3 regions of the Methylobacterium sp. A54F genome follow, and region 1 is predicted to be linked to each of the others. Evidence: predicted binding sites of a transcription regulator. Region 1 holds the regulator's gene; each other region holds the start of a gene.

Region 1 (10,403 bases):
GAGCGCCGAGGTGCTGAAGTTCTTCGATTGGGCCTACAAGAACGGCGACAAGCTCGCGAGCGAACTCGACTACGTGCCGCTCCCCGACGCGGTCGTGGGCCAGATCCACGAGGAGTGGAAGCAGGTGAAGGGCAAGGACGGCAAGCCCGTCCTGAACATGTGAGCCGGCAAACGCCCGGTCGCCGTTGACGGCACCGGGGCGGGTCCTCCGTGCGAGGGCCCGCCCCACCCCGCGAAGAACCGCTCCCCGCTCGCGTCGGGACCTGCCGCGCGCTACACGCCCTCCCGGTGAAGAGAACAGCGGATGACCGCCTTGACTGAGCAGATCGCGCTCGCGCGCACCGCCACGCCGGCCCGGCGGGGACCGGGCCGAGGCTTCGACACCCTGTTCCGGGGCGCTGCCTACGGCTCGGCGCTGATCGTCCTCCTGATGCTCGCCGGCATCCTCGGCTCGATCGTCTACGGCGGCTGGCCGGCCTTCCGGGAATTCGGCTTCGGCTTCCTCACCTCCAGCGCCTGGAACGTCGGCAACGAGCAGTACGGTGCCCTCGTGGCCATCATCGGCACGGTGGCCTCCGCGGTCATCGCCCTCGTCATCGGCGTGCCGGTCTCGCTCGGCATCGCGGTCTACCTGACGCAGCTCTGCCCCGGCTGGGCCCGCAAGCCCGTCGCCATGACGATCGAGCTCCTCGCCGCCGTGCCGAGCATCATCTACGGCATGTGGGGCCTGTTCATCTTCGCCCCCCTGTTCGCCCGCTTCGTGCAGGTGCCGACCTCGAATCTCGTCGAGGGCCTGCCGGTGGTCGGCACCCTGCTCTACGCCCGCGTGCCCTCGGGCGTCGGCGTGCTCACCGCCGGCATCATCCTCGCCATCATGATCGTGCCCTTCGTGGCCTCGATCACCCGCGACATGCTCGACCAGATCCCGACCATGCTGCGCGAGAGCGCCTTCGGCATCGGCTGCACCACCTGGGAGGTGGTGCGCCACGTGCTGGTGCCGCAGGCCTCCGTGGCGATCATCGGCGCGATCATGCTGGGTCTCGGCCGCGCGCTCGGCGAGACCATGGCGGTGACCTTCGTGATCGGCAACGCCAACCGGCTCTCGGCCTCGATCTTCGATCCGGGCTCGACCATCGCGTCCCGCATCGCCAACGAGTTCAACGAGGCCGACGGGCTGCAGCTCAACGCCCTGATGGCGCTCGGCAGCATCCTGTTCGTCATCACCTTCTTCGTCCTTATCATCGCCCGCCTGCTGACGCGCCGCGTCAAGGCCGCCTGAGGTCCGCGACCATGGACGCACGCTCCCCCCTCGCGACCGTGGACGCGCCCCGCCGCAGCGGCGGCCGCGTCCGGCCGTCCCGCCGCGTCGCCGACCGCGTGCTGCGCACCGCCTGCCTCGTCGCGACGGTCCTCGGCGCGGTGGTGCTCGGCTCGATCCTCCTGATGCTGATCGTCGAGGGGATCCGGGGCTTCTCGCCGACCCTGTTCACCCAGCCCACGCCCGGCCCCGGCAGCGAGGGCGGCGGCATCGCCAACGCGATCCTGGGGAGCCTCGTGCTCACCGCGATCGGCATCCTGGTGGCCACCCCGATCGGTCTGATGGCGGGCACCTACCTCGCCGAGTACGGGCGCGGCTCACGCCTCGCCGACGTCATCCGCTTCCTCAACGACATCCTGCTCTCGGCCCCCTCCATCCTGATCGGTCTGTTCGTCTACACCCTGATGGTGCGGCCGATGGGGACCTACTCGGGCTGGGCCGGCGGCGTGGCGCTCGCCATCATCGCGACGCCCGTGATCGTGCGCACCACCGAGGACATGCTCCGCCTCGTGCCCGGCACCCTGCGCGAGGCCGGCGCCGCCCTCGGCGCCCCGCCGTCGCGGGTGATCATGAGCGTCACCTGGCGCGCCGCCTCGGCGGGCGTCGTCACCGGCATCATCCTGGCGCTCGCCCGCATCGCCGGCGAGACGGCGCCGCTCCTGTTCACCGCGCTCAACAACAACTCGTGGTTCAACGCCAACCTGCTCGGCGGCGTCCCGAACCTGCCGGTGATGATCTACCAGTTCGCGCTGTCGCCCTATCCGAACTGGCAGGGCCTCGCCTGGGCCGGCGCCCTCCTCATCACCGTGACGATCCTCGCTCTCTCGATCGTCGCCCGCCTCGTGATCAAGCCCCAGCGCGCGCGCTGAAGGCCCCGCAAAGGACGTCCCCCATGAGTGCTCCCATGAGTGCCGCCCCGACCATGACGGCCCCGCCCATCGGCGCCAATACTCATGCCGACGAGGGCGCTCCCGTGCGCATCGCCGTGAAGGACCTGAACTTCTACTACGGCGGCTTCCACGGCCTGAAGGGCATCAACCTCGACTTCCACGACCGGCAGGTGACCGCGCTGATCGGGCCCTCGGGCTGCGGGAAGTCGACGCTGCTGCGCACCTTCAACCGGATCTACAGCCTCTACCCCGAGCAGCGCGCCGAGGGGCAGATCCTCCTCGACGGGCAGAACATCCTCGACCCGAAGGTCGACCTCAACGAACTGCGCGCCCGTGTCGGCATGGTCTTCCAGAAGCCCACGCCCTTCCCGATGTCGATCTACGACAATGTCGCCTTCGGTCTGCGCCTCTACGAGCGCCTGCCCAAGGCCGAGCTCGACCGGCGCGTCGAGGAATCGCTTCGCAAGGCCGCGCTGTGGGATGAGGTGAAGGACAAGCTCAAGCAGCCGGGCACCGGCCTGTCGGGCGGCCAGCAGCAGCGCCTCTGCATCGCCCGCACGGTGGCCCAGCGCCCGGAGGTGATCCTGTTCGACGAGCCGACCTCGGCCCTCGACCCGATCTCGACGGGGCGCATCGAGGAGCTGATCGAGCAGCTCCGCTCCGAGTTCACCATCGCCATCGTGACCCACAACATGCAGCAGGCGGCCCGCATCTCGCAGTTCACCGCCTTCATGTACCTCGGCGAGCTGGTCGAGTTCGGGCCGACGAACCGCATCTTCATGAACCCGACGAAGCGCCAGACCCAGGACTACATCACCGGCCGCTTCGGCTGATCCAGCCCGAGGTTGAGCGAGGAGCCGACCGGATGCCCGACCACATCGTCAAATCCTACGATGCCGACCTCGACGACCTGCGCCGCTCGATCTCCGAGATGGGCGGCGTGGCCGAGAAGATGATGACCGACGCCACCGACGCGCTGGTGCGCCGGGACAGCGTCCTCGCCCAGGCCGTGATCGCGGCCGACAAGCGCCTCGACGTGCTCCAGCGCCAGATCGAGGAGGGGGCGGTGCTGCTCATCGCCCGCCGCCAGCCGCTTGCCATCGACCTGCGGGAGACCATCTCGGCGATCCGCGTCTCGGGCGACCTGGAGCGCATCGGCGACCTCGCCAAGAACATCGCCAAGCGCGTCGTGGCGATCAGCGACCAGCCGCAGGCCCAGAAGATCGTCGTCGGCGTCCAGCACATGAGCGACCTCGTGCAGGAGCAGCTCAAGGACGTGCTCGACGCCTACGCGAGCCGGGACACCACGGCCGCGCACGACGTGTGGGAGCGCGACGGGGCGATCGACGCCCTCTACAACTCCCTGTTCCGCGAGCTCCTGACCTACATGATGGAGGATCCGCGCAACATCTCGTTCTGCACGCACCTCCTGTTCTGCGCCAAGAACGTCGAGCGCATCGGCGACCACACCACCAACATCGCCGAGACGATCCACTATCTCGCCACCGGCGAGACGGTGGCCGGCGACCGGCCCAAGAACGACGCCTCGAACTACGCGACCGTCACGCCGCAGGCGTGAGGCGCCCTCGGACACGACGACCGCGCGCATGAGTACCCGGATCCTGATCGTGGAGGACGAGGAGGCCTTGACCCTCCTCCTCCGCTACAACCTCGAAGCCGAGGGCTTCACGGTGGACAGCGCCGTGCGGGGCGACGAGGCGGACGTGCTCCTGCGCGAGCAGCTGCCGGACCTGATCCTCCTCGACTGGATGCTGCCGGGCCTCTCGGGGATCGAGCTGTGCCGGCGCATCCGGGCGCGGCGGGAGAGCGAGCGCCTGCCGATCATCATGCTCACGGCCCGCGGCGAGGAGGGGGACCGGGTGCGGGGCCTCGGCACCGGCGCCGACGACTACATCGTGAAGCCATTCTCGGTGCCGGAGCTTCTCGCCCGGGTCCGGGCCCTGCTGCGCCGCGCCAAGCCGGCCCACGTGGCGAGCCTCCTGGTGGCCGGCGACATCGAGCTCGACCGGGTGAGCCACCGGATCCGCCGCTCGGGCCGCGAGATCCATCTCGGACCGACCGAGTTCAAGCTCCTCGAATTCCTGATGCAGAGCCCTGGCCGGGTCTTTTCCCGCGAGCAGCTCCTCGACGGCGTCTGGGGCCACGACGTCTACATCGACGAGCGCACCGTCGACGTCCATGTCGGGCGCCTGCGCAAGGCCATCAACCGCCCGCGCCAGTCCGATCCGATCCGCACGGTGCGGGGCTCGGGCTACTCCTTCGACGAGATGTTCTCGGGAGCGGCGTGAGGCACTGCCGTCCTTCCCCGCGGCGCGGGGAAGGGGAGGCGCCGAAACCCTTACCGGAAGCCCGCGACGCGACGGTCGCGCTTGCGCTCGGCCGCGGGCTGGTAGGCGATCTGGGCGTGATGCGTGCAGTAGGGCAGGCCCGTGATCGAGCGGGCGCCGCAGAAGCGGAATTCCGGCGTCGTCGGATCGCCCATCGGCCAACGGCACATCGACTCGCGCAGATCCATGATGGTCACCCGCTCGGAGACGGCGAGGGCCACGGGCTCGGCCGCGGCCGGCGGGGCGGGCGGGAAGTCCGGGGTTGGCCGGTGCGCGGTGATCGTCGCCACGGGCTCCGGCATCTCGCTCTCGACGACCTCGACGGCGGCGACCTCGGCCTCGTCCTCGCGACCGCGGCGACGCCCCCCGGCGGCCTCGGCCCCCGGCTTCACGCGGCCCGCGAGACCCAGGCGGTGGACCTTGCCGATCACGGCGTTGCGCGTGACGCCGCCGAGCTGGGCTGCGATCTTGCTCGCGCTCTGGCCCTCTTCCCAGAGCCGGCGCAGCAGCTCGACGCGTTCGTCCGTCCAGCTCAGGCTCGCTTCGATCATCACCCCCTCCGCCCAACGATCATGCCGCGACGCGAACGCGTCTCCTCATCCGGCAAGCATCGATCCGCGCGAGCGGGCCGGCCGGTGGGAAGCACATCGATTCACGCCACTGATGATGGCCGCCACGGGTGGACCCCACGGCGACGGTCAGAACCTACAGGACGGCTCGCCGCCGATGCAAGCGCCCACGCTCCACACCGCGCCGGGGCCCGTCCGGTTTCCACCGGCAATGGCCGGCCGCCATCGTGGCATTCCGGCACCACTCGGGATGCGACTGCGCGTTGCAGCGTTGGCGCCGGAACGGTACAATGGCCAAGCTCGTTCTGGGCATGAGCGCCCGCAAGCTTGAGCGATTGGGACCCTGGCGATGTCGCGTCGGATCGGATGGATGCGCGGGTTCCTCGCGCTCTGCGCGGCAGGCCCGCTGGCCGCCTGCTCGTCGCTGCCGCGCACGCCCTACAGCGCCGAGCAGGCGGCCTACGCGAGCGTGCCGGGCATCCCCAACGCGCGCGCCTTCTCGGACGCCTCGGCCGAAACCTTCACGGAGATGGCGGGACGACCGGAGGCGCAGCGCAAGGGCTTTTCGTATCTCGCCCTCTCGGGCGGCGGCGGCGACGGGGCCTACGGCGCGGGCGTCCTCAACGGCTGGACGGCCTCGGGCACGCGCCCCGAGTTCTCGCTGGTCTCCGGCGTCAGCACGGGCGCCCTCATCGCGCCCTTCGCCTTCCTGGGCCCGGCCTACGATTCCTACCTGACGGACATCTACACGAGCGGCGTCGCCGAGACCCTGGTGCAGGCGCCGAGCCTCGCCAACGTGCTGTTCGGCTCCGGCCTGTTCGGCGACGGACGCCTGCGCGACCTGATCGGCCGCTACGTCACGCCGGACCTCCTCGCGGCCGTGGCGGCCGAGCACGCGAAGGGCCGGCGCCTCCTCGTCGTCACCACGAACCTCGACTCGCAGCGCGCGGTGATCTGGAACATGGGCGCGATCGCGGCGAGCGGCGCGCCGAACGCGGTCGATCTCTTCCGCGACGTGCTCACAGCCTCGGCGAGCATCCCGGCGGTGTTCCCGCCGCAGCTGATCGACGTGAGCGCGGGCCCGAGCGCGTTCCAGGAACTCCACGTCGACGGCTCGGTGGTCACCCCGGTCTTCACCCTGCCGCAGTCGTTCCTGCTGCGGGACGGGCGCCTGCGCACCAACGGGCGGGCCAACATCTACGTCGTGATCAACGGCCGCCTGGAGCCGGAATTCGACGTGACGCGCAACAACACGCTCTCGATCGTCGAGCGCTCCTTCACCACGGGCAGCCGCGCCCGGAGCCGCGCGGCGCTGGCCACCACCTACGCCTTCACCCGGGCGAACGGCATCGGCTTCAACCTGACCTACATCGACGAGCGCGCCCCGACGACGAGCACCGCCCGCGGCTTCGACACGGCCTACATGCGCAGCCTTTACCAAGCCGGCTACGACAAGGCGCGCCTGGGCGCGTTCTGGGAACACACGATCCCCGTGGCGCCGGTGGTGAAGGCCGCCATCGCCAACGTGGCGCAGTAGGGCGGACCGCCGCGACGGGGCGCGGCGAGCCGGACCCGAGGCTGGCCCGGCTCGCGCCCGCGGGCCTACTTGCGCAGGATCTTGGTGACGAGGCGCCCGATGGGCGTGCTCGAACTCGCGTTGCGGTCATCCCGGTCGAGGGGGCGGTTCTCGTTGCCGAGCAGCTTGGTGACGATGCGTCCGATCAGGCTCATGGTGTCCTCGCGCGCAGGGCGGCGCCGGGCACGGCGCAGCTTTGCCGAACCAACGGGCGAGGCGTTTGACCCGTTCCGTTCAGGCGGCCCGGTAGTCCGCGAGACGGACCCGGCGGGCCGAGCGCCGGTAGGCGATGACCGAGTCCGGCCAGAGCGTGGTGTTGCGCCCCTGCGCGTCGAGGTACCAGCTCGTGCAGCCGCCGGCCTGCCAGATGCTGTCGGTCATCCGGTCCCGGATGCGCTGGAGGAAGCGGGCCTGCGCCTCGGGCTTGACCTCCAGGCTCGTCCAGCCCCGCCGGCGCATCGCCTTCAGGCAGCCGAGGACGTGCTCGACCTGGGCCTCGATCATCATGATCACCGAGTTGTGGCCGAGGCCGGTGTTCGGACCGAGCAGGAAGAAGGCGTTCGGGAAGCCCGAGACCGTGATGCCCTGGTAGGCGCCCATGCCGTCGCGCCAGGCCTCGGACAGGGTGAGGCCGCCGCGGCCGGTGAGGCGCGTGCGCACGAAGCTGCCGGTCACGTCGAAGCCCGTGCCGTAGATCAGCACGTCCACGGGGTGCTCCGTCCCATCCGCCATGACCACGCGGTCCGGCGCGATGCGGGCGATCCCGCCCGTCTCGACCGTGACGTTCGCGCGCTGCAGGGCGGGGTAGTAGTCGTCCGAGATCAGCACGCGCTTGCAGCCGAGGCGGTAGCGCGGCGTCAGCTTGTTCCGCAGGGCCCGGTCCGGCACGGCCTTGGCGAGGTGGCGCCGGGCCAGCCCCTCGGCCTGCCCGGTGAGCTTCGAGACCTTGGTGAAGCCGAGAAAGGCGCGGATTTCGTGGAGCCAGAACAGCCGGAGCCGGTTGAGGCGCCGCGCCAGCGGCCGGTCCCGGTAGGCGGCCTTCTCCCGCTCGGTGATCGCCCGGTCGTGCTTCGGCATCACCCAGGGCGGGGTGCGCTGGAAGAGGGTGAGGTGCGCGGTCTCGGGCGCGATCTCCGGCACGAACTGCACCGCGCTCGCCCCCGTCCCGACGACGCCGACGCGCTTGCCCCGAAGGTCGACGGCGTGGTTCCAGGTCGCCGAGTGGAAGGCCTCGCCCGCGAACGTCTCCCGGCCCGGGATGTCGGGGATCGCGGGGTGGTGCAGGGCTCCCATGGCGGAGACGAGGGTGCGGGCGGCGAGCGGCCCGCGGCTCGTCTCGACGCGCCAGAGGTCGGCCGCCTCGTCCCAGGTGGCGCCGAGGGAGGCGGTGCGCAGCCGGATCAGGGGCATCAGGCCCTCCGCCTCGGCGAGGGCCCGCAGATAGTCGCGGATCTCGGCCTGCGGCGCGTAGAGGCGGCTCCAGTCGTGCTTCGGCGCGAAGGAGAGGGAGTAGAGGTGGGAGGGGATGTCGCAGGCCGCACCCGGATAGGTGTTCTCGTGCCAGGTGCCGCCGATGCCGTCGCCCTTCTCGATGAGCAATAGTGGCCCAATGCCGGCCTGCCGGCAACGGATTGCCATGGCGAGGCCGGAGAAGCCGGCGCCGACGATGAGCACCGCGAGGGTCTCCTCCGGCAGCGGCGCGTCAGGGTGCTCCGTCATGGCGGGCTCCTCGCTGTTCGGGGGGCGGTTCAGGAATCGTATCGCTTCAGGAAGGCGGCGGCGTCGTCGAGGGAGCGGCGCGCCTCCGGCAGCATGCTGTGCGCGAACTGCCAGACGTGGGGAACCACGGGGTAGACCGTGCAGGTCGCGCTCACCCCCGCGGCCTGGGCGCGCTCCGCCATCCGCACGGAATCGTCGCGCAGCATCTCGCGCGCGGCCGCGTGGAACAGGAGCGGCGGCAGGCCGGCGGGGTCCGCCCGCAGCGGCGAGATCAGCGGGTCGGCGGGGTCGGCGCCGCCGAGGTAGAGCGGCCCGAGCGCCTGCAGGAAGGCGGGGTCGAACATGGCGTCCCGGCGCTCGTTGTCGCGGCGCGAGCCGTCGCTCATCAGGAAGTCGGTGACGGGCGAGAACAGCGCGGCGGCCCGGGGCAGGGGCAGGCCCTCCGCCCGCGCCCGCAGCATCAGGGCGAGCGCCAGGTTTCCGCCGGCCGAGTCGCCCGCGAGCGTCGCGGGGCCCGCCGCGGCGAGCGCCGCCCAGGCCGCCACGGCGTCGTCGAGAGCCGCCGGGTAGGGGTGCTCCGGCGCACGCCGGTAATCGGGCACGAACAGGCTGAAGCCGCGCGCCGCGAAGGCCCCGGTGATCGGCCGGTAGGTGGCCGGCCGGCAGGCGACGAAGCCGCCGCCGTGCACGTAGAGCATCCGCCGCCGCGCGGGCCCCCCCCGGGGATGCACCCATTCGCCCGGGACGCCCCCGAGGTGGCCCGGCTCGTAGGCGGCGTCCGGCTCCGGGAAGCCCGGTCCTTCGAGGATGCGGCGCATTGCGCCGGGGTCGCGCACGCCGTCGAGCCGGTGGCGGATCTTGCGGCGCACGGTGAAGGCGTAGAGGTGGGCGCGCAGGCTCGCCATCGGCCTAGCGCCGCGGCCGGGTCAGGTGGGCGATCACCGGCCAGTAGCCGGTGGGCAGGAGGCGCTGGATCAGGGTCGCCCACTGCGCGTCCTTGCCCACGATCACCCGGGGCGCCCGCCGCTCGATCGCCGCGATGATGTCGGCCGCGGCCTCCTCGGGGCGGCGCACCAGGAGCTTGTCGAAGGCGTCCCGGGCCGCCTCGAAGGCGAGGCGCGATTCCTCCGCGGTCTCCGGGCTCTTCGGCCGGGGCCCCCGGGCGCTGCGGGCGATGTTGGTGGCGACGCCGCCCGGATGCACCACGGTGACGCCGAGGCCGGTGCCCACGTATTCGTGCCGCAGCGCCTCGGAGAAGCCCCGCACCGCGAACTTGCTGGTCGCGTAGGCGACCTGGCCGGGCGGCGCGATGATGCCGAACATGCTGGACAGGTTGACGATCTGCGCCTCCGGCGCGCGGACGAGCATCGGCAGGAAGGCGTGGGTCATCCGCACGACCGCGCGGAGGTTGACGTCCATCAGCCACTCGAAATCGTCGAGGTGGACGTCGGCGAAGCGGCCGCCCAGCGAGACGCCGGCATTGTTGACGAGGAGGTCGAGGCGCCCGAACCGCGCCGCGACCCGGGCCGGCAGGTCCGCGATCGCCGCCGGGTCGGTCAGGTCGAGGACGTGCGTGTCGACCGCGACGCCGGCGCGCTCGGCAGCGGTGGCGGTGCGCGTCAGGCCGTCGAGTTGGCGGTCCACGAGGACCAGGGCGGTGCCGCGTTGCGCCAGACCCAGGGCGAGCGCGGCGCCGATGCCGCCCGCAGCCCCCGTGACGAGCCCGACCGAGCCCCGGAACGGAAATGCCTTGAGGGTGCCCCGCGCCACACCGTGCTCCCCATCGCGACGGCCGGCCCGGCCGCCGTGCGGGGATAGCCCTCCGGGTCCGGAGTGTCTAGGGTAATCACCCTAGACGGGGGAGGGGATCTCCATGGAGCCGGGCGCAGCGAGCGTGGCCGAGCGGGTTCCGGGCACCCGCGGACGGATCCTGTCGGCGAGCCTCGCCCTGTTCAACGCGCGGGGCCTCGCCCGCGTCACGAC
Region 2 (10,403 bases), on a different contig from region 1:
CCCTCTCGATCGCCGTGCTGACGGTCTCCGACACCCGCACGCCCGGGGACGACCGCTCGGGCGACACGCTGGAGCAGCGCCTCACCGAGGCCGGTCACCGGCTCGCGGCGCGCGCCATCGTGCCGGACGAGGTCGTCGCGATCCGGGCCCGGGTCGAGGGCTGGGCCCGCGACCCCGGCATCGACGTGGTGATCAGCACGGGCGGCACCGGCTTCACCGGCCGCGACGTGACGCCCGAGGCGCTGGAGCCCCTGTTCGAGAAGCGCATGGACGGCTTCTCGGCGGTGTTCCACCGGATCTCCTACGACAAGATCGGCACCTCGACCCTGCAGTCGCGGGCGACCGCGGGGGTGCTGCACGCCACCTACGTGTTCGTGCTCCCGGGTTCGCCGGGCGCCTGCAAGGACGCCTGGGACGGCATCCTCGCCCAGCAGCTCGACTACCGGCACCGCCCCTGCAACTTCGTGGAGATCATGCCGCGCCTCGACGAGCACCTGCGCCGGGGCGCGTCGGTCGCCGTCTGATCAGGCCCTGTCGAGGCGCGCCAGGAGCAGCTTCGGCTTGAGGCGCGGGCGGAAGGCGGGGCCGGCGGCCAGGCGCTCGCGGCGCACGAGGTCGCCCGGCCGCGCCCGCGCGACGCCGATCACGCCCTCGCCGCGGGCGGCGAGGCGGACCGGCAGGTTCGCGTGCGTCCGGCGCAGCCGCGCCAGGGCGACCTCCGGCCGGGCGGTCTCCACGAAGCGGTCGAGGATGCGGATCCAGCCCGTCGCCGGCACGTCGCCGGCCTCCAGGCAGAGCACCCAGTCGCGGCGCGCCGCCCGCGCCCCGACGCACCAGGGGCTCGCGCCCGGCGGCCGCACCACGAGGGTCGCGCCGGTCGCCTCCGCCACGGTCTCGATGCCGGCATGGCCCGCGGCCGCGACGATCACGGCATCGCCGACGAGGCCCGCGGCAACGCCCGCCACGAGGGCGCTCAGGGTGTCGGCGAGGCGGTCGACCGAATCCGGGTCGGCCGGCCGCGCCACGTAGGTCAGGGCCGAGATCATGCGCGCCCATAGACCATTTTTCGCGAGGGAGACCAGCGTCTTGCGCCGCCTTTGCCCAGGCGCCGCCGATTCGCTCCGCCCAGCGCCGAATTGCCCGCAAATGAGGCGGATCGCCGGCCCTTCGTTCGTGTTATGTTCCGGTCACGCAACGATCGGAGCCGGAACGCCATGGACCCGGACAGCCCCGCCGGCCCGGACCGGCGGCTCGGCCACGCGAGCTCGCCGCCGGAGGCCCGGCGCGGGCGCGGCGCCACCGCCAACCCGACCGGGCGCTTCGAGGCGGCGCGGCGCGAGGCCTTCGACGACGGCTGGACCGCGGACGCGCCCGCCCGCCTGCGCACGCAGGTGACCCTGGAGCGGGCCCGGGGCATCATCACCCGCAACGACTCGCCCGACATTCCCTTCGACCGGTCGATCAACCCGTACCGGGGCTGCGAGCACGGCTGCGTCTACTGCTTCGCCCGCCCGAACCACGCCTACGTCGGCCTCTCGCCCGGGCTCGACTTCGAGACGCGCCTCTTCGCCAAGGCCGATGCGCCGCGCCTCCTCGAACGCGAGCTGTCGGCCCCGGGCTACCGGCCGCTGACGATCGCCCTCGGCACCGCCACGGACCCCTACCAGCCGATCGAGCGCGAGCACCGCCTCACGCGCGGGCTGCTCGACGTGCTGGCCCGCTTCCGGCACCCGGTCGGGATCGTCACGAAATCCGACCTCGTGACCCGCGACCTCGACATCCTGGCGCCGATGGCGGCGCAGGGGCTCGTCAAGGTGGCGGTTTCGGTCACCACCCTCGATCCCGGGCTCGCCCGCCGCCTGGATCCGCGGGCGCCCCACCCGGCCAAGCGCCTCGCGGCGATCCGGGCGCTGAGCGAGGCAGGCGTCCCCGTGATGGTGATCGTCGCCCCCGTGATCCCGGCGCTGAACGACCACGAGATCGAGGCGATCCTCGCCGAGGCGCGGGCCTGCGGCGCGCGCGAGGCGAACCACGTGCTGCTGCGGCTGCCGCACGAGCTGCACGACCTCGTGGCCGACTGGCTGGCCGAGCATTATCCGGGGCGGCGCGCGCACGTCCTGTCCCTGGTCCGGCAGGCGCGGGGCGGGCGCGCCTACGACGCCGCCTTCGGCCGGCGCATGACCGGAGCGGGCCCCTACGCCGAGCTGATCGGCCGCCGGATGCGCCTCGCCAAGGCGCGGCTCGGCTATGCCCGCGAGCGGATCACCCTCGATTCGGGCGCGTTCGCGGTGCCGGGCGGGCAGCTCACCCTGCTGTGAAGCCCCGGGTGAAGCTGACCCGGTGGTGGGGCGTGCGCCCGAGGCGGGCGAGCCCCGCGAGGTGGACGGCGGTGCCGTAGCCGACGTTGCGCTCCCAGCCGTAATCCGGGTAGCGCCCGGCGAGGCGCCGCATCAGGCCGTCCCGCACCGTCTTGGCGACGATGGAGGCCGCGGCGATCTGGGGCACGAGGCGGTCGCCGCCGACGACCGCGCGGCAGGGCTGAGCGAGGCCGGGCACGACGTCGCGCCCGTCGACGAGGACCGTCGCGTCGAGGCGCAGGGCCAGCACGGCCCGGCGCATGGCGTCGAGGGTCGCGCCGCGCACGTTCACCCGGTCCACGAGGGCGCGCGAGCCCGCCGCGACGGCGACGCGGCCGTGCGCGCGGATCAGCGGCGTCAGCACTGCCCGCACGGCCTCCTTCACGCGCTTGCTGTCGTCGAGCCGGGCGAGGAGGTCGGCGGGGATCCGGGCGGGGTCGAACCACACGGCCGCGACCACCACCGGCCCGCACAGCGCGCCGCGCCCGACCTCGTCGCAGCCGATCACGGCGGGGTACGCCGCGGCGCTCGCGGCATCGAAGGGGGGCATGGCGGGTCCCGGGCTCGTCCGGGCGATCTCTGCGCGCCGGCGGCGGCGGGGTCAAACCGTCAGCCGATCCCCACGGTCTCGGGCGGAGCGGCCGTGGCGCGGCGGCGCGGCGCCGGGCCCCGGGCGTGCGCGACGGCGATGTTGCCGAAGAACTGCCGCGCGCTCTCGGCCCAGGTGTAGCGGAGCGCCTCCGCCCGGCAGCGTTCCCGCGGGACCGCGAGAGCGGCGAGGGCGGCCGCGCGCAGGTCCGCGTCGAGGACGCCCGCGCCCGTGCCGGCGATCACGTCGAGGGGGCCGGTCACGGGATAGGCCGCCACCGGCAGGCCGCAGGCGAGGGCCTCGAGCAGCACGATCCCGAAGGTGTCGGTGAGGCTCGGGAACACGAAGGCGTCGCAGGCGCCGTAGAGCGCGGCGAGCCCCGCGCCGGTGCGGGTGCCGAGGAAGCGGGCCGCCGGATAGAGACGCTCCAGGCGCGCGCGGTCCGGCCCGTCGCCGATCACGACCTTGGTGCCCGGCAGGTCGAGGCCGAGGAACGCCCCGACGTTCTTCTCCACCGCGAGGCGGCCGACGAACAGGAAGAGCGGGCGCGGCAGGCCCGCGAGCTCCGCCGGCGCCGAGGCTCCGGGCGCGGCCGGCCGGAACAGCTCCGTGTCGACGCCGCGGGTCCAGCGCATCAGGTTCGCGAAGCCGCGGCCCGCGAGGTCGCGCTCGAGGGAGGGCGTGCTCACCATGGTGCCGCTCGCCGCCCCGTGGAAGCGGCGCAGCCAGGCGTAGCTCCAGGATTCCGGCACGGGCGCGCGGGCCGCGAGGTACTCGGGGAAGCGCGTGTGGTAGCTCGTCGTGAAGGGCCGGCCGGAGGCCAGGCAGTGGCGGCGCGTCGCGAAGCCCACCGTGCCCTCGGTGGCGATGTGGACGTGGGTCGGCGCGAGGGCGGACCAGCGCCCCGCCACCTTCCGGCGGGTGGCGTGGGCGAGGCGGATCTCGGGATAGCCCGGCAGCGGCAGCGAGCGGAAGTCGCGGTGGCTGAGGATCACGGTCTCCCAGCCGAGCGCCGCGCCCGCCGCCGCCATGTGCTCCAGCGAGCGCACGACCCCGTTCACCTGCGGGTGCCAGGCATCCGTGGCGATGAGGAGCCTCACGCGACTGCCCGCCGGCCCGGCTCGGGCGCCGCCTCGGCGCGGCGCGCGGCCTCGCCCTCCGAGGCCGCTTCCGCGGCCGCGCGGGCGCGCAGGACGCTCGGGTAGTGGAGCACCTCCAGGGTGCCGTCGTAGTGCTCGACGACCGCCGTGCAGGATTCCACCCAGTCCCCGGTGTTGATGTAGCGCAGGCCCTCGATCTCGCGGTTGGCCGCGTGGTGGATGTGGCCGCAGATCACCCCGTCCGCCCCGACGCGCCGGGCCTCGGCGGCCAGGAACTCCTCGAACTTGCCGATGAAGTTGACGGCGTTCTTCACCTTCAGCTTGGCCCAGGCCGAGAGCGACCAGTAGGCGAGGCCGAGGCGGCGCCGGACCCGGTTGAGGACGGTGTTGACCGAGAGCGCGAGGGTGTAGGCGCCGTCGCCCAGGTAGGCGAGCCAGCGGGCATGGCGCACCACCATGTCGAACTGGTCGCCGTGGATCACGAGGTAGCGGCGGCCGTCCGCGGCGGTGTGGATGCAGCTCTCGGCGATCTCGACGCCCCCGAAGGTGGTGCCGATGTAGTCGCGCAAGAACTCGTCGTGGTTGCCCGGGATGTAGATCAGCCGCGAGCCCTTGCGGACCTTGCGCAGGAGCTTCTGCACCACGTCGTTGTGGGCCTGCGGCCAGTACCAGCCCGAGCGCAGCTGCCAGCCGTCCACGATGTCGCCGACGAGGTAGATCTCGTCCGCGTCGTAGTCCTTGAGGAAGCCCAGCAGGAGGGTCGCCTGGCAGCCCTTCGTGCCGAGGTGCATGTCGGACAGGAACAGGGTCCGGACCCGAACGGCCTCGTCAGTGTCATCGGCCACGAGCGTCTCCGGGCGGCGTCTGTCGCCGTCAGGCAAACCGCAAACGCGTCTCAGTTTGATGACACGGCCGGGACCCGCCCGCGGATGCTGCAATGCCGTTAGATTTGCGCACTGCAGCATGAATTCCTTGCGGCGCGAGACAAATTTTTTGAATTCCGCCCAAGTTTTTTCGGTTTTCCTTCCGCGGGCAAGATTGTCATACTTGTGGCCAAGGAGACCCCCGGGCACGTCCCGGGGCCGGCAGCGGCCAACGGGATCGCCGACGACGGGACGGTTCAAGCATCCAAGGCAAGCATCCAAGGAAGGTGTCGATGGCCGGCGGAGCGCGCTTGCATGCGCGGCCCGGCCGACGCAAGGAAGACGACGCGAGTAAGACTCGGCAATTCGGAGGCGACCGGCCCGCTCAGCGGGCCGCGACCGCGAGCGGCACCCCGCCGCCCTGCCGCTCCGCATCGCTCCCTGGTTCGATCAGCGGGCGGACGACGCGCGGAACGGAAGAGCCGGCAGCCATGCCGCCCCACCCCGACCGCGACGGCCCCGGCCCCGGTCTGCCAGCCCGCAGAGACCAGCCCCGGATCACGGCTCGCCGCGCGACGCCGGTTCAGGATCATCAGCACGCCGATGCGCCGGCACGGGAGCCGGCCATCGCACCAGGACAATCGGAGGATACACATCATGGCGGCAACGAAACGGCCGGGTCGCAACCACCTCTTCGTGCCGGGCCCCACCAACATCCCGGACCGCGTGCTGCGGGCGATGATGGTGCAGTCCGAGGACCACCGCTCGGTCGACTTCCCGTCGCTGACGAAGCCCCTGTTCGAGGACACCAAGAAGGTGTTCGGCTCGACCGAGGGCACCATCTTCCTGTTCCCCGCCTCCGGCACCGGCATCTGGGAATCGGCGCTCTGCAACACGCTCGCGCGCGGCGACAAGGTGCTGTCCTCGCGCTTCGGCCAGTTCAGCCACCTCTGGATCGACATGGCCCAGCGGCTCGGCCTCGACGTGATCGTGCAGGAGGAGGCCTGGGGCACCGGCGCCAACCCGGACCGGATCGAGGAGGCGCTGCGCGCCGACAAGAACCATGAGATCAAGGCCGTCATGGTGGTCCACAACGAGACCGCCACGGGCGTCACGAGCGACATCGGCGCCGTGCGCAAGGCGATCGACGCCGCCGGCCACCCGGCGCTGCTCTTCGTCGACGGCGTGTCCTCGATCGGCTCGCTGCCCTTCAAGGCGGACGAGTGGAAGGTCGACGCGGCGATCGCCGGCTCGCAGAAGGGCCTGATGCTGCCGGCCGGCCTCGGCGTTGCCTGCATCAGCCCGAAGGGCCTGAAGGCCGCCGAGAGCCAGGCGGGCAAGAACGACCGCCTCGCCAAGGTCTACTTCGACTACGCCGACCAGCTGAAGGCGAACCCGGGCGGCTACTTCCCCTACACGCCGCCGCTGCCGCTCCTCTACGGCCTGCGCGAGGCCCTGGCCTGCCTGTTCGAGGAGGGGCTCGAGAACGTCTACCACCGCCACCACGTCCTCGGCGAGGCGACCCGCCAGGCCGTGGCCGCCTGGGGCCTGAAGACCTGCGCCAAGGAGCCCAAGTGGAACTCCGATACCGTCACGACGATCGTCGTGCCGGAGGGCGTCGATGCCGCCAAGATCATCAAGCACGCCTACGTCCGCTACAACCTCGCCCTCGGCGCGGGCCTGTCGGAAGTTGCCGGCAAGGTGTTCCGCATCGGCCACGTCGGCGACCTGAACGAGCTGTCGCTCCTCGGCGCCATCGCGGGCGCGGAGATGTCGATGCTCGACAACGGCGTGCAGGTCACCCCCGGCTCCGGCGTCGCCGCGGCCTCGAGCTACCTGCGCGAGAACCCGCTCTCGAAGTCCTGAGCGGATCGGGGCCGGCCCGCCCGGGCCGGCCCCGCACCCCGCCGAGGCCGGCGGGGAGCCCCGACACCACGCGTCCATCACAGGCCGGATCGGCGAAGAGGGTCTCCATGACGAAGAAGATCGTGTTCCTCGACCGGGAATCGCTCGACGCGAAGGTGCGCGAATTCAACTTCCCGCACGAGTACGTGGAGTACGAGTCGACCTGGACGCCCGAGGAGATCGTCGAGCGCCTGAAGGGCGCCGAGATCGCGCTCATCAACAAGGTCCCGATGCGGGCCGACACCCTGGCGAAGCTCCCCGACCTGAAGCTGATCGCGGTGGCCGCCACCGGCACGGACGTGGTCGACAAGGCCGCCGCCAAGGCGCAGGGCATCACGGTCGTCAACATCCGCAACTATGCCTTCAACACCGTGCCCGAGCACGTGGTCGGGCTGATGTTCGCCCTGCGGCGGGCGATCGTGCCCTACGCGAACTCGGTGCGCCGGGGCGATTGGAACAAGTCCACGCAGTTCTGCTACTTCGACTACCCGATCTACGACATCGCCGGCTCGACGCTGGGCATCGTCGGCTACGGGGCGCTCGGCAAGTCGATCGCCAAGCGCGCGGAGGCGCTGGGCATGAAGGTGCTGGCCTTCGACGTCTTCCCGCAGGACGGCCTCGTGGACTTCGAGACGGTGCTGACCCAGTCGGACGTGATCACGCTGCACGTTCCCCTGACGCCCGACACCAAGAACATGATCGGCCGCGACGAGCTGAAGCGGATGAAGAGCTCCGCCATCCTGATCAACACCGCCCGCGGCGGCCTCGTGGACGAGGCGGCGCTGCTCGAGGCGCTCAAGGACGGCACCATCGCCGGCGCCGGCTTCGACGTGGTCGCCCAGGAGCCGCCGAAGAACGGCAACATCCTGTGCGACGCCGACCTGCCGAACCTGATCGTGACCCCGCACGTGGCCTGGGCGAGCAAGGAGGCGATGCAGATCCTCGCCGACCAGCTCGTCGACAACGTCGAGGCCTACGTGGCGGGCAAGCCCCAGAACGTCGTCGAGGGCTGAAGGCCCCGGCCGGCTCCCGCGGCGGGAACCCGCCCGGGGTTGGCGCATCGAGAGACCGGGAGGCGGGCGCCCGAGGCGGGCCCCGTCCGAGGAAACGCGAAACCGCGCCCGACGCGCGGACGGAAGGTGACTCCATGAAGAAGCTGCTGTTCCTCTTCGACACGGATCCGGTGCCGAGCGTGTTCGACACCGTCGTCGGCTACGACGGCGGCGCCGACCACATCACCGGCTACGGCAACGTGACGCCCGAGAACGTCGGCGCCCTCGTCGACGGCACGATCTACACCCGCGGCGGCTCGGAAAAGAAGTCGACCGCGATCTTCGTCGGCGGCGGCAACATGGCGGCGGGCGAGGCCGTGCTGGCGGCGGTCAAGAAGCGCTTCTTCGGGCCCTTCCGGGTCTCGACCATGCTCGACTCGAACGGCTCGAACACCACCGCGGCCGCGGGCGTCGCCCTGGTCGCGAAGGCCGCGGGCTCGCTCCAGGGCAAGAAGGCCGTGGTGCTGGCCGGCACGGGCCCGGTCGGCATGCGCTCGGCCGCGCTCCTCGCCGGCGAGGGCGCCGAGGTCATCCTCGCCGCCCGCCAGCAGGACCGCGCGCAGGCCGCGGCTGACGCCGTGAACAAGCGCTTCAAGGTGAACGTCAAGGCCGCCGCGACCCCCGACGCCCCCTCGCGGGCCGCCCTCGTGAAGGGCCAGAACCTGATCTTCTCCGCCGGCGCCATCGGCATCGAGCTCCTCTCCGAGGACGCCTGGAAGAACGAGCCGAGCATCGAGTTCATCGCCGACTACAACGCCCAGCCGCCCCTCGGCTTCGGCGGCATCGAGGCGATGGACAAGGGCAAGGAGCGGCACGGCAAGCACGTGTTCGGGGCCCTCGGCATCGGCGGCCTGAAGCTGAAGCTGCACCGCGCCTGCGTCGGCCAGCTCTTCGACAACACCGAGCAGGTGCTCGACGCCGAGGAGATCTACGCCCTCGCGAAGAAGATGGCCTGAGGAGGACCCACATGGCCGAGACCGAGACCATCAAGGCGTTCCTCGACGGGCTCGCGAGCGCGGCCCCGACCCCCGGCGGCGGCGGTGCCGCCGCCATCTCGGGCGCCATGGGCGCCGCGCTGGTGTCGATGGTGTGCAACCTCACCATCGGCAAGAAGAAGTACGTCGAGGTCGAGGGCGAGCTGAAGGAGATCCTCGCCAAGTCCGAGGACCTGCGCCACCAGCTCACGGGCATGATCGCCGACGACGTCGCGGCCTTCGACGCGGTGATGGGCGCCTACGGCCTGCCCAAGGCGAACGACGACGAGAAGGCCGTGCGGGCGGAGCGCATCCAGACCGCCCTCAGGACGGCCACCGACGTGCCGCTCGCCTGCTGCCGGGCCTGCCGGGCGGTGATCGACCTCGCCGAGGTGGTGGCCGACAAGGGCAACCTCAACGTCATCTCGGATGCCGGCGTCGCCGTGCTCTCGGCCCATGCGGGCCTGCGCAGCGCGGCGCTGAACGTCTACGTCAACGCCAAGGGCCTCGACGACCGCGCCTTCGCGGACGAGCGCCTGAGGGAGCTCGAGACGCTCCTGGGCGATGCGGGCCCGCTGAACGAGAAGACCTACGAGGTCGTGAAGGCCAAGGTGACCTGAGCGATCGTGAATCCGGAGCCCGCTGCGCCCGCGCGGCGTGGATCCGACCCACGACCTCATCCTGAGGCGACCGCGCCCGCGGCCCTCGAAGGAGGCCTCCAGATCGAGCGCGGTCCCTGGAGCCCTCCTTCGAGGCTGCTCCGCAGCACCTCAGGATGAGATCGAGGACGGGTGGATCGCCCGAGACGGCCGCCGCTCGCCGGGCTTTGTCCAGGCGATGCCGCCGCGTCCTCGCAGCAACCGCAAGTCCAGCCCGTCTGTATTGATAATAATGCTGCGGCGCACAATACGACGTCACAATGCATTCCCCGCCCTCAAGGCGAACTCAACGAGAATGCAAAAAAATATGAACGGCGCCGCGTCTCCCGAGAACTAAATTTTGGGAGTAGACCAATCGGGGAAACGCCAAGGAGGTCTCAGATGGACGTTCACGAGTATCAAGCCAAAGAGCTGCTCGCGAGCTTCGGCGTCGCCGTGCCGAAGGGCGCCGTCGCCTTCAGCCCCGACCAGGCGGTCTACGCCGCCACCGAGCTCGGCGGCTCGTTCTGGGCCGTGAAGGCGCAGATCCACGCGGGCGCCCGCGGCAAGGCCGGCGGGATCAAGCTCTGCCGCACCTACAACGAGGTACGCGACGCCGCCAAGGACCTCCTCGGCAAGCGCCTCGTCACGATCCAGACCGGCGCCGACGGCAAGCCCGTCCAGCGGGTCTACGTCGAGACCGCCGACCCGTTCGAGCGGGAATTGTACCTCGGCTACGTCCTCGACCGGAAGGCCGAGCGCGTCCGCGTCATCGCGAGCCAGCGCGGCGGCATGGACATCGAGGAGATCGCCGCGAGCGAGCCCGAGGCCCTGATCCAGGTGGTGGTGGAGCCGGCGGTCGGCCTGCAGCAGTTCCAGGCCCGCGAGATCGCCTTCCAGCTCGGCCTCAACATCAAGCAGGTCT
Region 3 (10,403 bases), on a different contig from region 1:
CCGAAGGACAGGCCCTCGGCGAAGGGCAAAACCTCGGCGAAGGGCAGGCCCGCGTAGGCGTAGGCGACCTCGCCGATCAGGAGGGCGGGGTCGTTCACCCGGAAGCTCGTGCCGGTGCGGTTGCGCCGCTGCGGGTCCGTGGTGTCGCCCTGGGCCGGCACGCCCGCCGGATCGCCGTTGAACAGGCCCACCTGGAAGGAGAGGGCCTCGGTCGGCACCCACTTCACCCGCACCGCCGGGGTCGCGAGGGGGTAGATCGGCCCGCCGCTCGGCAGCACCACGGCGCCGATGTTCGGCCAGCCGAAGCCGGCGTTGAGGAACACCACCGCCGACTGGGCGATGGCGAACTCGGTGTCGGCGGAGACCTGGCCGACCTTCACGGAAAGCTTGTCGTCGAGGAGGCGCTGCTCCACCCACAATTCGAACAGCCGGGTCGCCGGCAGGGCCTCGATGCCCGAGACCGTCGTCAGGTTGTTCACGTAGGCCCGCGACATGCCGTGGCCGTGGATCTGGAAGACGTCGGTGTGGAAGCGGGCGCCGGACAGCCCCGCCAGCCGGTCGAGGTCGACGTCGAGCGAGGCGTCGAGGCGCCCCCCGTAGGTGGCGCCGCGGCGCAGGCCCCCGGAGACGTTGCCGAGCCCCTCGCCGATGTAGGTGAGGACGTAGGTGACGCCGCGCTGCGCCAAGTAGGCCCGCAGGCCGAACGGGTCGCCGTAGGGGCCGAGGGAGGACTGGATCGAGGTGCCGATCGTCACCGAGACCTGGTCGGAGGTCTGCGACTGCGCCACAGCGGTCTGCGGGTCGCCGCCCGCGCCCGTCAGCGGCAGCAGCCCCTGGGCGGCGGCCGGCGCCCCCGCCAGGATCTGCAAGGCGAGGATCTGCAAGGCGAGGATCAGCAGCGCGGCGAGCCGCGCGATCGGGCCTGCGAGCGCCCCCGGGCGGGCGGGATGCGGCACGGCCGGCGCGCCGGCGGCCGGCCGTGGCGCGGCCCCGCTCAGTAGCGGGCCGGCACGATCAGCTCCGCCGGCACCGGCGCGCGGATGTAGTCGTCGTGGCGGACCCGGTCGGGCAGGTGCACGGGCGGATGGGCGACCTCGCCGTAGGGGATCTGTGCCAGGAGATGGCTGATGCAGTTGAGCCGCGCCCGCTTCTTGTCTACGGCCTCGACCACCCACCAGGGCGCCTCGGGGATGTGGGTGCGGGCCAGCATCTCCTCCTTGGCCCGGGTGTAGTCCTCCCAGCGGCGGCGCGATTCCACGTCCATCGGCGAGAGCTTCCACTGCTTCAGCGGGTCCGCGATCCGCATGTGGAAGCGCAGCGCCTGCTCGGCGTCGGTGATCGAGAACCAGTATTTCAGCAGCACGATGCCGGAGCGCACCAGCATCCGCTCGAATTCGGGCACGGATCGGAAGAACTCCTCCACCTCGGCCTCGGAGCAGAAGCCCATCACGCGCTCGACGCCGGCCCGGTTGTACCAGGACCGGTCGAACAGCACGATCTCGCCCGCGGCCGGCAGGTGGGCCACGTAGCGCTGGAAGTACCATTGCGTGCGCTCGCGCTCGCTCGGGGCGGGCAGCGCCGCGACGCGGCAGACGCGGGGGTTGAGGCGCTGGGTGATGCGCTTGATGACGCCGCCCTTGCCGGCCGAGTCGCGCCCCTCGAACAGGATCACCACCCGCAGGCCGCGGTGCTGCACCCAGTCCTGCAGGCGGACGAGCTCGTGCTGCAGGCGCAGCAGCTCGCGGAAGTAGAGCCCGCGGTCGAGGCCGTGGCCGCTGCCGCCCCCGTCGAGCCGCGCGAGGCGCTCCTCCTCCAGGTTCTGCTCGAGCTCCTCGTCGTAGCTGTCGATCAGCTCCCGGCGGATCGCCGCCAGCATCGCGGCCTCGCCGCCGCTCTCGTCCTCGGGCATCGCACTCTTCCCCCGGGGCCTGTCCCTCGGACGTCCTCGCCCGGGCCCTCGCGCGGGCATCAGAGCGGAGTCTCATGACACCCTTGAGACTGTGGGCGAGACCGAGGGGTGGGGACCCGGCGGAGGCGGTGCGCCGCGCCCCGCCGCGAAGCCGGCAAAGGTATTCGCGCCCGCGCGAACGTATTCGGGCCTGTCATTAATCCGTCGCGCGAGAAATTTACCGCCTACAGGTAAGTCGAATTGCGTGGCGGAGGCTCGCTCCATGGCTCTCAACATCGTCCTGACGAACGACGACGGCTACAACGCGCCCGGCATCCAGACGCTCTACAACGCGCTGGTCGCGGCGGGGAACAACGTCCGCATCGTCGCCCCGGCGGTGAACCAGAGCGCCCAGGGCAGCTCGCTCGGCGGCGCGGCGGCGCTCGCGGGGCCGATCGCGATCACGCCCTTCGCCCCGGGCAACTTCTACGTGGACGGGCGCCCGGCGACGGCCGCCCTCGTCGGGCTCGACGTGCTCGGCCCGAGCCTGTTCGGGGGCGCCGCTCCGGACCTCGTGATCTCCGGCACGAACCGGGGCGAGAACATCGGCACCAGCGAAACCATCTCGGGCACCGTCAACGGGGCGCTGCAGGGCCTGTTCGAGGGCGTGCCGGCCATTGCCGTCTCGGCGGGATCGGCCGGCGGCAGCTACGACGCCGCCTTCGCCAACGCGGCGACCTTCACGACGGACCTCGTCGCCCGCCTCGCGGCGGCCCGGCAGGCCGGCGCGCCGCTTCTGCCCGCCGGCCAGGCCCTGTCCATCAACGTGCCGGGCGCCGCCACGCTGGCGGGCGTGGCGGTGACGCAGGTGACCCCGGAATCGAGCAGCGCCTTCCCGTATGCCCGGCAGGCGGACGGGACCTACGCGGAGGGCTTCGTCCCGAACACCAGCCCGTCGGGCAGCGCGACCGCGGAGGGGGCGCAGTTCCTCGCCAACCGGATCACGGTCTCGCCGGTCGACGGGAACTTCGGCGCGACGGCGGCCGCGCGCGACGCCCTCGCGGCGCGCCTGTCGGGGGTCGACCTCGCCGGAACCGCCCCGGCGGGCGGCCCGCTCAACGTCCTGCTGATCAACGAGGACGGCATCGGCGCCCCCGGCCTCAACGCCACCCGGGACGCCCTGCTGGCGCGCGGCTACGGGGTGACGATCCTGGCCCCGACGACGGACCAGAGCGGGGTCGGCTCGGCCCTGTTCCTCAACCCGGTGACGATCACCACCTACGACGCGCGCAGCTACGCGGGCAACGCGACGCCGGCCTCCCTGGTTTCCGTGGCCCTCGACCCCCAGGGGCTCTTGCAGGCCATGCCGCGCCCGGACCTCGTGGTGGTGGGCGCCGACCAGGGCCGCGCCGTCGGCATCGAGAACGCCAACCATTCGGCCACCGTCGCGGCGGCCGCCACCGCCCTGTTCAACTACGGCATCCCCTCGATCGCGCTCACCGCCGCGAGCGGCAGCGGCGCGGACTTCGCCACGGCGGCGGATTTCGTCGGCAAGCTCGTGGCGAACCTCCAGGCCACCCGGGGCGGCGCCGCGACCCTCCTGCCGGCGGGCATCGGCCTCAGCGTCAACGTGCCCACCGGCGCGAGCGAGGCGCGCTACGCCTTCACCACCATCGACCGGGGCACCGACGCCGACCTGTCGGTCGCGGGCAGCGCCAGCCAGGCGCGGTTCACCACGACGGGCGCCGTGGCGAGCAGCGACCCCAACGCGGAAGCCACGGCCTTCGCGGCCGGGCGCATCACGATCAGCCCCATCGACGGCAGCTACGCGAGCACCGACGCCGCCGCCTACGACCGGCTCGCGGCCCTCGTCGGCACGCCCTACGGCACGCCGGGCGCCGGCTACACGGCCGTCACGGACCCGGCGACCGGCGGCCGCCGCATCGACGTGAGCGTGCCGGCGGCCCTCACGGCCGCGGCCGGGACGGCTTCCATCGACACCGCCGCCTATGCGGGCTTCGGCGCCCTGCGCCTGCCGGGCACGGTCGAGAACGCCGACCTGACGGCGGGGACCGGCAACAACACCGTCACGGGCAACGGCCTCGACAACGCGCTCTCGGGGGGCGCGGGCAACGACCTCGTGTTCGGCAACCAGGGCCGCGACCTGCTGTTCGGCAACCAGGGGGCGGACACGCTCTACGGCGGCCAGGGCGGGGACGCGGCCTATGGCGGGCAGGGCGATGACCGGGTGCAGGGAGACCTCGGCGACGACCGCCTGTCCGGCGACCGCGGCAACGACCTCGTGTTCGGCAACCTCGGCGCGGACCTGCTGCTCGGGGGCCAGGGCGCCGACAGCCTCTACGGCGGCCAGGGCGCCGACACGCTGTTCGGGGGGCAGGGGGACGACGTGCTCTCCGGCGACCTCGGCGACGACGTGCTGTCGGGCGACCTCGGGGCCGACCGCTACGTGTTCGGCCAGAACTCGGGCCGCGACCTGATCCTCGGCTTCAGCCAGGGCCAGGGCGACCGCCTCGACCTCCAGGGCCAGACCTACACGGTGGGGACGGCCGCCAGCGGCAACGCCCTGCTGACGCTCTCCGGCGGCGGCACGGTGGAGCTCTCGGGCGTGACGCAGCCGACCTTCGGTACGGGGGCGGGCTACCTCGCCTGAGCCCCTCGCTGCGGAAACCGAGGAGCCCCGTGGCCGAGAGGCTGCGGGGCTTCGTCGTTCCGGGCGGGCCGATCCGGACGGCGCGGGCTCAGGCGCGCGGGACGATCACCACCAGCCCACCCGGAGCCTGAGGACCGTGATCGCCTGCGTCACGCCGTGGTGCAGCTGCCTGGAACCGGCCTGCACCTCGCGGCACATGCGCCAATCGAGGACGGCCGCGTCGAGCACGAGGATCACGAGGAGGACGCCGAGGCCTTGCGTGGCACGGAACGTCCACGCGCTCGGGCGCGGTCGCTCCTGAAGGGCGGTGACCATGTTCGGGCGGGGAGCCATCGGCCGCCAACTCGGGTTCGGGTCGCAGGGGCGGCGAAGGAGCCCTGGCATTCGAGAATGCCGGGTTCGAGACGCCAAAGCAGTCGTTCCAGAGGGAGGAGAAACAACCGCAACCCCTGCAATTTCTATTCTGGATTGCGTTTCTTGAAGATTGATTAATGTCTGTCCAGCTATGGAAGGACAGTGAAGGGTGCGGTCTCGTCCGTGATCTGGCGAAAAGTCAGATGTGATCGTGGATCGAGATGGGCGCCCCCCAAGACGAGTCAGTGAATTTTCGGTCATTCGGGCTGGGGATCGACCATGAGGGCAGAGCGTCGTCGCGTTCCGCGTGCGGATCTGTTTCGCATCGGAGAGTTGTGGTTGCAGGATGAGCCCGAACCCGTCGACTGCCTCGTTCGCAACATCTCCGGCGAGGGCGCGCTGCTCGAGGTCCGGACGACCGCTGGCATTCCGGAGACCTTCCGGCTGACCATCGAGCGCGCGGGTCTCGACCGGCCCTGCACGGTTGCCCGACGCACTGCGCACTGCCTGGGCGTTACCTTCGCGGTGTAGACGAAGCGGGAGCCTCTTCAATCATGCGAGGCGAGGGCTCAGTACTCGCGCCCGGACTGATCGCTCGTTTTTGTAGATTTTCCCGTTTACAAATTCAGACGCCGGTGTCATTCCGCATTCGATCAATCGCCGTAGGCGAATCATCCAAATCGGATTGTCTCGATGTCGACGCTCGCTGCCAACCGGCCGACGGGTCACTGGTCGTTTGCTGAACGTCGATCCGTGGCTGCTGCGAATGCGAACTGGTTCCGGGCCCTGTCCTGGCGCGCGCGGCGCGACGGAGGCCCGCACGCCGACCTCCGGGCCGCGAACGCGCGCGCGGCCGCCCGGATCATCCTCCGTCAGGCGCGGCGCGACGCGCAGGTGCACCGCCTCCTCGACTCGGCCGTGCCGGCGGACGCCTGACGGCCGGACGATCCCCGTGCGGGCGCGCGGGCGTCCTCAGAGCCAGCGCTCGTCGATGTCGCTGGCGTTGCGCTCGGCCAGGGGCTGGGTCTCGTCCCCCTCCGCGAAGATCACCACGTCGTCGGGCCCGACGTCGCGGGTCGCGTAGAAGTCCCAGCGCCGGTGGATGACCCGCGGGCCGCCGAAGATCCGGAAGGCGTTCCAGTAGCGATCGTCCCGGAAGCCGACGTAGTGGACACAGCGCGGCGGTCGTCCGCCGGGCCTCACGGCGCCCCCGCCGGTGAGGGCAGCGCCGGCCGCACCGCTCAGAAGTGCCGCGCGGTCGCCGCGATCGACCGCTCCCGGATCACCTCGATGATCCCGGCCGCGCTCGTGGGCGAGATGCCGGCGGCGCTCAGCGCGCGCCGCGCGTTCACGCGCGCATCGTCGAGGGAGACTTCCGGGCCGGCGCCGAAGGTCGCGGCGGCCCGCTTGTCGAACGCCTCCGCCGCGAAATTCAGCGCCGCGCAGTAGAAGGCGCCCTGCAGGTCGCGCGGCGCGCGGGCGAGCTGGTCCCAGCAATCCTGGATCCGCCGGCGCACCTCGGCCACCGACCCGCGCCGGACGGTCGCCGCGAACGCACCGACCCCGCGCTCGATCGCCTCGTCCGGCGGATCCTGTCCGGCGGCCGCCGCGGGGGCCGCGGACAGGGCCAGGAGGAGGGCAACGATCAGCACCCGCGCCCGCACGTCAGGGGTTCCTTCGCGTCGGGACGAGCGGCAATGCCGGTAGCCTGGATGTTCTGGGAGGAGGTCGGAAAGGCTTAAGGGTATCAAGTGGCTGGGGGACCAGGATTCGAACCTGGACTAGAGGAGTCAGAGTCCACTGTTCTACCGTTAAACTATCCCCCAACAAGCCCTTGCGGCCATTCACGGATTTGGCGTCCGTGGCTTCCGGGCCATGAGCCCCCGGAGGGGCGGATCGGCCGGAGGCGCACGGGATAGGCTGAAAGCCCCGCCCCGTCAACCGGCCCGAGGCCTCGCGATTCCGGCGCCGCTCGCGATGCCTGGGGCCGGGCCGCCGCGTCCATCCGCCGCCGCGGGACGCGGTCCGTCGAGGGCGATATGCGTATACATCCGAGGTGGGCTGCACTGCATAGTCGCCGTACGCCCTTGATCTCGGGGCCCGAAATGCAATCTGTGGCTCCGGGGGCGTGTAATCGGAAATGGATGATGACAGAAGAAAACCAGGGGCTGAACCCCGAATTGGCCGAGCTGACCGGCGAGATCGTCGCTGCCTACGTGTCGAACAATCCCGTCCCGGTCGCTGATCTGCCGGTCCTCATCCGCAGCGTGCACGGCGCGCTCGCGGGCCTCACCGGGGAGCCGGTCCCGGCGCCGGCCGAGCCGGTCGAGAAGCCGACGCCGGCCGAGATCCGCCGCTCCGTCACCCGCGAGGGGCTGGTCAGCTTCGTCGACGGCCGGAGCTACAAGACCCTGAAGCGCCATCTCGGCGTGCACGGCCTCGATCCGCGCAGCTACCGCGAGCGCTACGGCCTGCCGGCCGACTACCCGATGGTCGCCCCGGGCTACGCGGCCCAGCGCTCCGCCCTGGCCAAGGCGATCGGCCTCGGCCGCGTCGGCGGCCAGGCCGAGCGGACCCGCGACGCCGCCTGACGGCCCGCGCCGGACGCCCGGTCTCCGCGGGCCTGCGCCTCCAGGGCCGGACGCGTCCGGGCTGGAGGCAGGGCGCGGGTTGTGGCACGGACGTCGCGTGACCCCGCTCGCCCGACGCGGCCGCCGGTCCCGATCCCGGGACCGACGGCCGCGCCCGCGAAGCCCGCAGCAAGGAGAGGCCGCCTCCGTGAGTGATCGTGGTGAGTGATCCTGGCGCCCCGAGCGGAGCCGGCGCCCCGCCGAGCTTCGGCGTGGAGATGGGCGCGCACGCGCCGCGCATCCGCATCACCATCGGCGCGCGGGCGATCCCCGTCGAGATCGAGCCCGCCCAGGCGGCCGAGCTCGGGGTCGCGCTGCTGGCCGCGAGCGCCCTCTGCGCCCCCGGCAACCCGCGGCCCCCCGAGGGCAGCGCCATCCGGGACGCGCACCTGCCCGTGGTGCAGTGGCAGACCGGAATCCTGAACGCGACCGGCCTGCCGGTGCTGCTGCCGACCCTGCTCGGGGGCGCGCAGCTCGTCCTGACCTTCCCGCCCGAACAGGCCGCCGCCTGCGCGCAGGCGCTCCAGGCCGCCGCGACGACGCCCCGCCCGGCCTGAAGGCCCCCGCGGGACGGCCGAGGCGACCGCCCGGATCCGGGCTCAGGCGAAGGCGGCGGCCGTGACGGCGCTGGCCTGCACGCCTGCGAGTTGCACCGTGCCGCCGCCCGACAGCGTGAGCAGGGCGTCGCCGTTGGCGGCGCTTCCGAGCGTGTAGGTCTGGCCGCCGAGCACGAGGCGGTCGCCCTGCGCCTGGCTGAAGCCGAGGATCAGGTCGGCGCCGGAATTCGCTCCGAACACGAAGCGATCCGCGCCGAGGTCGCCCGAGAGCACGTCGTTGCCGAGATCGCCCGAGAGCACGTCGTCGCCCTGGCCGCCGTAGAGCGTGTCGTTGCCCTGGCCGCCGAAGACCTGGTCCGCGCCGATGTTGCCGAACAGGATGTCGTCGCCGAGGTTGCCGAACACCCCGTCGTCGCCCTGGCCGCCGTAGAGCACGTCACCGCCCTGGCCCCCGAACAGCGTGTCGGCGCCCTGGTTGCCGAACAGCGCGTCGTTGCCCTGGTTGCCGTAGACGATGTCGTTGCCGCCGCCCGCGAAGGCGCCGTCGTCGCCGAGGCCGAGCACGATCTCGGAGGGGAGGGCGCCGTCCGTGATGGTGTCCGCCCCGTCGGTCCCGGTGCGCCGCACCAAGACCGGGTCGCCGACATCGGTCAGGATCGCGAGGTCGAGCTCGCCGATGCCGTAGCGCAGGCCCCGGTAGTAGACGACGCCGTTCATCAGGCCGTTCAGCGGGTCGGCCCCGGGGGGCGCGGAGGTGTTCCCGTAATGCCCGTAATTGCCCACCGTGAGCGGCACCGGCCCGCCGTAGATCGCCTGGGCGGTCGCCCCGACGAAGCTGAGGCCGCCGGAGGAGCCCGCGACGTTCTGGTCGAAGGTGTTGAGGTAGTTGCCCGGCAGGGCGCCGGTCGTGCCGTCCCGGAAGCCCGTGAAGCCGAGGCCGTGGCCGAGCTCGTGGGTGAAGACCGAGACCGCGTCCGTGCGGTTCTGGGGGATGGCGGGCGTGGCCCCCGGGGTCGGGTCGAGCCAGAGCTCGTTGCGGGCGTAGGTCGGGTCGAGGCGGATCAGGATGTCGGCGCCGGCGCCCGTGACGTCGCGGCCGGTGGCGAGCTCCAGCGGCGCGCCGTCCTGGTAGAGGGTCAGGCCGCCCGAGGTGCCGATCGCCCCGCTCGAGGCGCTGGCCCCGTTCGCGCGGCCGACCGCGGCGATCTCGACGCGGACCTCGATGTTGGCGCTGCTGTTGAGGAACTGCGCCCAGAGCGCGCCCGCGTAGGCGACGTTGGCGATGATGGCGTTGCGCAGGTCGGCGACCTGGCCCGACGGGTCGTCGACCGTGACCGAGAAGGTCGGGTTGGGCGCTGGCATGATGGTTCCCCCGTATCGATTGGCCGGCGCGTCGCGCGCCCGCGCGCCCCGCCGGGGGTGCGGGACGACACACGGCAGAATTGAGTAAGGCAGGGATGTCCCGCCCGGGCAATCGGCAATCGGCGCGGGGGACGCCGCCGGACGACGGTCTTCGGCCGCTGTTGCGGTCGGGAAACGCCGGATCTACCCGGTCTTGGTCTGCCCAGTCTTGAACCTGCGCAATCTTGGCCGGCTCAATTCTGCGGCGCCCGCCCGGATCGGGCGGGCCTGGCCGGTCTCGCGCTGCCCCGCGCGGGTCAGGCGCTCGGGCGCCGCAGCAGGATGACGTTGGAGCCCTGGAACCAGTCCGGCGCCAGGGACTGCGTGGACGCGGGCTGCGCGTCCGCGGTCTCGGCATCGGGCGCCGCCGCGCGCGACTTCCGGCCGGGCTTGGCGATCGAGCGGACCACGTAGGGCCCGGCCCCGCGGTCGAGGTAGCGCTGCACCCGCTTGCGCGTCCAGGGGGGGAAATCCTCGTGGGTCCGCATGGTCGCCTCCTGCGCACGCCTCAGGCGACGGCGCGACATCGTGCCGCCCGCCGACCCCGGCTGAGGGCAGGATGCGCCTTCGCAGCCTGCCTTCATCCCCCATTTGAGGGGCGCAACTCGGAATTGCACGCTTTTGGGCTGATTTTGGACTGATCCGGCCGTGCGTGCCTCCGCTGGAAGGGCCTCGGGCTTCCCGTTATAGGGCCCGCCATGCCGTCCGCCGGACCGATCCCGCCCTCCGCCGAATCAGATGCCGCGCCGGCCGAGCCGCCATCCTGGCGGGAGGAGCGGAACCGGCGCGCGCGGGCGCGCCTCGCCCGGGCCCTGCCGCCGGTCTTCCCGGGCGCGGTGCTGCGCCACGCCCTGGCCCGGCCTCTGGTGCCGCCGACGCCGCGGCTCGCCGTCGAGAGCTAC

The links. The regulator PhoB, encoded in region 1, activates phosphate uptake and scavenging genes when phosphate is short. The targets are predictions, from matches to a motif close to TGTCATNNANCTGTCAT.
Region 2: the regulator PhoB is predicted to act here: its motif matches at 4,939-4,955, upstream of ACLBXP_RS11710 (UDP-2,3-diacylglucosamine diphosphatase).
Region 3: the regulator PhoB is predicted to act here: its motif matches at 2,101-2,117, upstream of ppk2 (polyphosphate kinase 2).

Annotation. Positions count from the first base shown of each region.
Region 1 covers NZ_JBKFBF010000001.1:388,459-398,861, forward strand. Annotated here, with positions in the region: gene pstS (phosphate ABC transporter substrate-binding protein PstS) at 1-163, shown strand, start outside; gene pstC (phosphate ABC transporter permease subunit PstC) at 305-1,279, shown strand; gene pstA (phosphate ABC transporter permease PstA) at 1,291-2,187, shown strand; gene pstB (phosphate ABC transporter ATP-binding protein PstB) at 2,223-3,041, shown strand; gene phoU (phosphate signaling complex protein PhoU) at 3,074-3,787, shown strand; gene phoB (phosphate regulon transcriptional regulator PhoB) at 3,816-4,517, shown strand; gene ACLBXP_RS01935 (GcrA family cell cycle regulator) at 4,568-5,107, opposite strand; gene ACLBXP_RS01940 (patatin-like phospholipase family protein) at 5,475-6,662, shown strand; gene ACLBXP_RS01945 (TFIIS helical bundle-like domain containing protein) at 6,728-6,856, opposite strand; gene ACLBXP_RS01950 (flavin-containing monooxygenase) at 6,936-8,420, opposite strand; gene ACLBXP_RS01955 (alpha/beta hydrolase) at 8,450-9,325, opposite strand; gene ACLBXP_RS01960 (SDR family NAD(P)-dependent oxidoreductase) at 9,330-10,190, opposite strand; gene ACLBXP_RS01965 (TetR/AcrR family transcriptional regulator) at 10,294-10,403, shown strand, end outside.
Region 2 covers NZ_JBKFBF010000006.1:93,677-104,079, reverse strand. Annotated here, with positions in the region: gene moaB (molybdenum cofactor biosynthesis protein B) at 1-524, shown strand, start outside; gene ACLBXP_RS11730 (hypothetical protein) at 525-1,046, opposite strand; gene ACLBXP_RS11725 (PA0069 family radical SAM protein) at 1,215-2,318, shown strand; gene ACLBXP_RS11720 (ribonuclease HII) at 2,305-2,907, opposite strand; gene ACLBXP_RS11715 (glycosyltransferase family 4 protein) at 2,967-4,046, opposite strand; gene ACLBXP_RS11710 (UDP-2,3-diacylglucosamine diphosphatase) at 4,043-4,891, opposite strand; gene ACLBXP_RS11705 (aminotransferase class V-fold PLP-dependent enzyme) at 5,567-6,775, shown strand; gene ACLBXP_RS11700 (D-2-hydroxyacid dehydrogenase) at 6,883-7,827, shown strand; gene ACLBXP_RS11695 (NADP-dependent methylenetetrahydromethanopterin/methylenetetrahydrofolate dehydrogenase) at 7,962-8,822, shown strand; gene fchA (methenyltetrahydrofolate cyclohydrolase) at 8,834-9,460, shown strand; gene ACLBXP_RS11685 (malate--CoA ligase subunit beta) at 9,881-10,403, shown strand, end outside.
Region 3 covers NZ_JBKFBF010000003.1:255,978-266,380, forward strand. Annotated here, with positions in the region: gene ACLBXP_RS07475 (carbohydrate porin) at 1-869, opposite strand, end outside; gene ppk2 (polyphosphate kinase 2) at 995-1,909, opposite strand; gene ACLBXP_RS07485 (5'/3'-nucleotidase SurE) at 2,172-4,559, shown strand; gene ACLBXP_RS07490 (hypothetical protein) at 4,665-4,892, opposite strand; gene ACLBXP_RS07495 (PilZ domain-containing protein) at 5,193-5,444, shown strand; gene ACLBXP_RS07500 (hypothetical protein) at 5,667-5,849, shown strand; gene ACLBXP_RS07505 (hypothetical protein) at 5,886-6,116, opposite strand; gene ACLBXP_RS07510 (hypothetical protein) at 6,155-6,577, opposite strand; tRNA gene ACLBXP_RS07515 (tRNA-Gln) at 6,666-6,739, opposite strand; gene ACLBXP_RS07520 (MucR family transcriptional regulator) at 7,061-7,504, shown strand; gene ACLBXP_RS07525 (hypothetical protein) at 7,705-8,100, shown strand; gene ACLBXP_RS07530 (calcium-binding protein) at 8,143-9,462, opposite strand; gene ACLBXP_RS07535 (hypothetical protein) at 9,759-9,989, opposite strand; gene ACLBXP_RS07540 (hypothetical protein) at 10,200-10,403, shown strand, end outside.